One region of the Paenibacillus sp. FSL R7-0272 genome, then DNA from elsewhere that is predicted to be linked to it. Evidence: riboswitches for the same ligand, from Rfam matches in the RefSeq annotation. Region 1 holds a riboswitch; the other holds the start of a gene.
The links. Region 1 has a riboswitch for glycine ahead of sdaAB (L-serine ammonia-lyase, iron-sulfur-dependent subunit beta). Riboswitches for the same ligand answer to the same signal wherever they lie in the genome.
Positions count from the first base shown of each region.

Region 2: another riboswitch for glycine. It lies ahead of gcvT (glycine cleavage system aminomethyltransferase GcvT); the one in region 1 lies ahead of sdaAB (L-serine ammonia-lyase, iron-sulfur-dependent subunit beta).

Region 1 is NZ_CP150221.1:534,820-537,964, forward strand. Features, by position in the region: gene pstA (phosphate ABC transporter permease PstA) at 1-99, shown strand, start outside; gene pstB (phosphate ABC transporter ATP-binding protein PstB) at 113-868, shown strand; glycine riboswitch at 1,395-1,568, shown strand; gene sdaAB (L-serine ammonia-lyase, iron-sulfur-dependent subunit beta) at 1,825-2,514, shown strand; gene sdaAA (L-serine ammonia-lyase, iron-sulfur-dependent, subunit alpha) at 2,504-3,145, shown strand, end outside.
Region 2 is NZ_CP150221.1:4,886,857-4,890,001, forward strand. Features, by position in the region: gene gcvH (glycine cleavage system protein GcvH) at 184-576, opposite strand; glycine riboswitch at 923-1,045, shown strand; gene gcvT (glycine cleavage system aminomethyltransferase GcvT) at 1,379-2,521, shown strand; gene gcvPA (aminomethyl-transferring glycine dehydrogenase subunit GcvPA) at 2,518-3,145, shown strand, end outside.

The DNA.
Region 1 (3,145 bases):
GGGGCTTCTGCCGTGCTGGTCATTCTGGTACTGGCATTCAATCTGAGCGCGCGCTGGATCGGCCGGGTTGTGTACCGCCGTATGACAGCTTCGAAATAAGGAGGAAATCCACATGGCCATACCTTTTGGTACGGAACAGTTAAGCATATATTATGGACATTTTCAGGCCGTGAAGCAGATCAGCCTGACTTTCCCCGAAGCGAGTGTAACGGCCCTGATCGGGCCGTCCGGTTGCGGGAAATCCACATTCCTTCGTTCGTTAAATCGGATGAATGATGAGATTGCCGGGTCCCGCACGGAAGGACATATCTGGATGGACGGCAATGACCTTAACGAACCGGGGACGGATGTAATCAAGCTTCGTCAGAAAATCGGCATGGTGTGGCAGAAGCCAAACCCTTTTCACAAGTCTATTTACAACAATATCGCATTTGGCCCCCGCTACCGCGGTACAAAAAGTAAGAAGGCACTGGATGAAATCGTGGAAAAAAGCTTGCGCCGTGCTGCCCTCTGGGATGAAGTGAAAGACAGACTACATGAGTCAGCCTTGGCACTTTCAGGTGGACAGCAACAGCGTCTCTGTATCGCGCGCGCGCTGTCTGTAGACCCGCAGATCCTATTGCTTGACGAGCCTGCATCTGCGCTTGACCCTGTATCTACGGGTAAAGTGGAGGAATTGATCTCGGAGCTGAAGCAGGAGCTACGCATCGTTATTGTTACCCATAACATGCAGCAGGCGGCTCGCATCTCGGATTATACCGCTTATTTTTATCTGGGCAGTATGGTTGAGCACGGGGAGACGGAGCACATTTTTACTAACCCGGACAACCGCTTGACGCAGGAATATATTATGGGGCGTTTTGGTTAATAAGAGTCAAGGGTGTAGCATAGATTTATATGTTTAGAGAAACACGAAATAACAGCATGATCTTTGAACGAGGGTGTTCAAGGATCATGCTTTTTTTTGTGTTTTTTTATATTTGAACATGCTTTATGAGTTATTTACGAGTACACAAATCGCTACAATTGTAGGATCGAACTGGAATGTTGCCTATAATATTATGTCACAAGTACATTGGCAGGTTCATATGTGTCTATGATTCGTACCTGTCATGGAGTGAGGGCGGTCTTCGTTATTCGGTGCTATATAAGTTGAACTTTTCTTTTACACATTAACGGAGTGGACTGTGTAAAATCTTTAGTTCAACTTATATAGAAAAGATCGAACAAGCCCTGAACCATATGAACGAAATGAGCATATCCTATATAGAAATGATGTGCTTTGAGAATACGTCACTTTTATTGACATATAGCGTATGGCATATTACGCTGTATATGATTGAATGCATGGCAGAATGGTGAACTTTCATCATGAAATAACAGAATATAGCGAATGATAACGAGCGGGAGAGACCTGAGCAGGATAATCGAGCACAGTACAAGTAGGCATGATTGATGCAATTTAGATTCAGAACTGTACTGTACAGATGGCTTAGGCACCGAAGGAGCAAGCAGTTATGCACCCGGCATAACCGTTAATCTCTCAGGTAAAAGTACCGTCGTTGGACGCAACTCTGGAGAGTGCGCGGAAGAAGCGCCACCCAAGGGGTATATGATTGTCAGATCGCTGAACAGAGGAGTACTTGAGTGTACTTGGCTTTGTTCTTCCTGACGTTATAATCATGAAACTCTCAGGTATCAAGGACAGAGAGAGGGCTAACGGCCTTCTTCTGTCCTTTTTTAATGTCATCATTCAGTAAATCAGGAACATTGTGGTGATTCTTGTCCAGATGTCGATGACAAAACCAATTGGAGGGTTACAAGGTGCGATTTAAAGATGTTTTTTCAATTATTGGCCCGTCGATGACGGGGCCATCCAGTTCACATACAGCCGGTGCGGCAAGATTGGGACGAATTGCGCGTCAGTGGCTGGGATGCACACCGGAACGTGCAAGGCTTACATTATATGGATCATTTGCGGATACCTATCAGGGACATGGAACAGATCTGGCACTAATCGGTGGTTTGCTGGGTTACGTTACAGATGATCCACGTATACCGGATGCAGAGCAATATGCAGATGAAGCAGGCATGGAGGTTGAATTTTACACCAGCGGTCTGCCAGCTCCCCATCCTAACACGGTCAAGATTGAATTGTGGCACGGCGAACGGGCATGCTCTTTAATAGGCGCTTCCATCGGTGGCGGCAGTGTATCTGTGCATGCTTTAAATGATTTTCGCGTACAGATCAGTGGAGAGTTTCCGACACTTGTTTTGCGTCATGCCGATAAAGCGGGAGTTCTGGCATCCGTGACCTCAACCATTAGCTCATCTGGAGTGAATATCGGCTATATGCAAGTGGATCGAAAGGCTCGTGATGGTGAGGCGCTTACAGCAATGGAGATGGATGCACCGCCGAGTGAAGACACGTTGAACAAGCTGCGTTCATTGGATCATATGCTGGATATTCGTGTGATTGATCTGAAGAGAGGGGGTGATCCGGATGCGGTTTAAACATCTACATGAATTGAACACCATCTGCACTGCGGAGTCCAAAACAATTGCACAGTTGATGATTGAAGAGCAGGTGCAGGAGACTAACACACCCGAAACAGACGTCGTAAAGCAAATGTCGGAGTACTACCAGGTGATGAAAGAAGCGGTTCGTAAAGGACTTACAGAAGATACAACCTCACGTAGCGGACTGACGGGTGGGGACGGGAAAAAGATGGCCGAATATATTCGCCAAGGCGAAACATGCTCAGGTGATGCTTCTGCCCTTGCCATGGCCTATGCGCTATGTGTATCGGAAGTAAATGCCTCTATGGGACGTATCGTGGCTACCCCAACGGCGGGCTCTTGTGGCATCATTCCGGGTGTGTTTATCAGCTCGCAGGAACGATTTGGCTGGACGGATGAACATCTGGTGAATGGATTGTTCTGCGCCGGTGCTATTGGATACGTGATCGCCAACAATTCATTTATTTCAGGGGCCGAGGGCGGCTGTCAGGCGGAAGTAGGATCAGCGATTGGCATGGCTGCCGGTGCGATGGTGGAGCTTCGCGGAGGGACACCGGAGCAGGTAGTGCATGCTGTAGGATTGGCTTTGAAAAATACACTGGGCCTCATCTGCGATCCGGTTGCT
Region 2 (3,145 bases), 2.2 Mb from region 1:
AATTTTTTTATTCATGATTTTAAGTTACTCCTACTTAAATTCCTCCAATATGTAGAAAAAAGCAGCAAAAAAACCTGCATAAGCTTCATAGCTCACGCAGGTTTAAAGAACAAGATTTTTATATTCAAGTGAGATTATATATATGTCAATAAGTACAAATCAACTCGACAATCCAGTCGAATTCTATTCCTCAGTATGTTTAAGATAAGCATCCGCCTTCAGCAATGTGGATAATGCAGCTGTTACATCTCCATCGACACGGATTTCGATCATCCAACCTTCTTCGTAAGGAGAGCTATTCACCAGTTCTGGCGAGTCTTGCAAAGCTTCATTCACTGCAACAATGGTGCCGCTGACAGGTGAGAACAGATCAGATACCGTTTTGACGGATTCAATCGTACCGATGCTGTCTTCTGCTTTTACACCGGCTTCAAGATCAGGCAATTCTACAAACACAATGTCACCCAGCTGATGCTGCGCGAACTCGGTAATGCCAATACGTACGGTATCCTCCCCTACGGTTTGCACCCATTCGTGCTCTTTACTGTACAGGAAATCATTTCTCAATTCGCTCATCGATATCCGCCTCGCTTTTCATTAATGAGTGCATGCGTTCTTTGACCTTCACCTTTTTCCCAAACAATAGCGTATGATATTTCAGATTCAAATGTCAAGTTAGCTCACAGTTTATTTAAATTTCGACACCTCACCGTGTGTAACCTCACACTACTCTTTCTGCATATAATGGTGAATATTAGAATAGTAAGCGCACTCTTTTAAAATAACCGAACATTAATATAGTATAAACATTAAATATTCGTATTTTACACAATTTCAATGATATCGTTCTTGACATCAGGACTGTATTCACGTTTTAATGAGAAGAGCAACTGAAGTAAATTGGACTACGTATGAACCGCGGATGAATGTAAAGGGAGAGATTGCCCGTACACCCGGTTTGGGGATGTGCATGAGGCGGCGCCGAAGGAGTAAACCACCGACAAGCGGGGGTGAATCTCTCAGGCAAAAGGACTTTTACAGGACGCAACTCTGGAGAGCATCTAATCGTCCTATACGGACGTTATGATCACCCAAGGGGAAACCTGTCTGAATAAACGGCGGGGTAACTCTCAGGTACAAGGGACAGAGCCTAAGAATACAGCGTGCTACTCGGCATGCCGGTTCTTTGGCCTGTCCTTTTCCTTTTTCCCAAAAAATGAATTGCAGGTTCTATAATCGTACTGAACATAACCAATGAAAAAATGTAAAACAGGCGGCTGTTAACTCTCGATTACTAAAATTACTTAAGCATTAATGATCTGGCTCACAGAACGTGTTTTCATACTTGGCCTACTACGGCCCATGACGAGGTGATTGGATGTCTGATTTATTAAGAACACCACTCTTCCCCCTATACGCGCAATATGAAGGTGTACGTTGCATTGATTTTGGCGGTTGGGAGTTGCCCGTGCAGTTTAGCGGTATTCAAAAAGAGCATGAAGCCGTGCGCGAGCGTGCCGGGCTGTTTGATGTATCCCATATGGGCGAATTCACCGTAACGGGTGAACAGGCAGAAGCCTTTTTGCAAAATATGACAACCAACGACGTGACCGCAACTGTACCAGGTCAGGCACAATACACGCTGATGTGTTATCCTGATGGCGGTGTGGTGGATGACCTGCTCATCTATAAACTCGCGGAGCAACACTACATGCTGGTCGTCAATGCCTCCAATATCGACAAAGACTGGGCATGGTTGCAGGAGCACATTATACCAGGGGTGAACATGACCAATGATTCCGAGCAAACGGCGTTGCTTGCGCTACAAGGCCCTTTAGCGGTCGATATTCTCTCGAAGGTTACAGGTTCAGAGATAGATGCAAGCTCCATCGAACCGTTCCGCTTCGTGCAGCATGCCGAGGTATGCGGAGTAAAGCTGCTGCTATCACGAACCGGTTACACCGGAGAAGATGGCTTTGAACTGTATGTTGCAGCTGATCAGGCAGCTCTTGTATGGAACGGACTGATGGAAGCCGGTGCTGATGTAGGTCTCGTTCCAGCAGGACTTGGTGCACGTGATACATTGCGATTCGAAGCCAAGTTGCCTTTGTACGGTCAGGAATTATCACCAACCATCTCTCCACTGGAGGCAGGGCTGGGCATGTTTGTGAAACTGAACGCCGGGTCTTTTATCGGACACGAAGCTTTGTTGCAACAAAAAAATGACGGCCCTGCCCGCAAGCTGATCGGTATCGAAGTGCTGGAGCGTGGCATACCGCGGCCCCATTACCCGATCTATGCGGATGGCGTTCAGATTGGTGAAGTGACAACCGGTACACAGTCGCCGACCTTGAAACGTAATCTGGGGCTTGCCCTGATTGACAGCAAATATACTGCACTGGGTACACCACTGGAGATTGAGATTCGTGGCAAAAAGCTAAAAGCCGAGGTCGTCAAGGCCCCTTTTCATAAACGGACACGTACGTCAAAGACACCTACCCAAGGAGCTGAGCAAGCATGAGCAAGCACCGCTACATCCCCATGACAGAACAAGACCAGAGCGCTATGCTGGCCACGATCGGCGTGGATACACTTGAAGATTTGTTCAAAGATATCCCGCAGGAAATTCGTTACCAAGGCGAGTTGCCTGTGTCCTCCAAACTGGATGAATATGCCTTAACTCGCCATATGTCAAAGCAAGCTGGCTCCAATGCCAACTTTGAAACACACGCCAGCTTCCTCGGCGCAGGCATCTATGACCACCACATCCCTTCAGTCATCAACCATGTCATTTCCCGTTCGGAGTTCTATACAGCCTACACTCCTTATCAGCCGGAGATCAGCCAAGGAGAATTGCAGGCTATCTTTGAATTTCAGTCGTATATTTGTGAACTGACAGGTATGGCGGTAGCCAACGCGAGTATGTATGACGGAGCAACGGCCTTTGCAGAAGCTGGTAATCTTGCCGCCGCAGCTACCCGTCGCAAACAGCTTATCGTATCTCGCACCGTGCACCCTGAAGCCCGTCAAGTATTGCAGGCATACGCACATGGCCTGAGTCTGGAGATTGTAGAGATTGGTTATAAAGATGGAGTTACCGATTGGGATGCCCTGCAAGCGACCATTTCGGAAGATACTGCGGCGG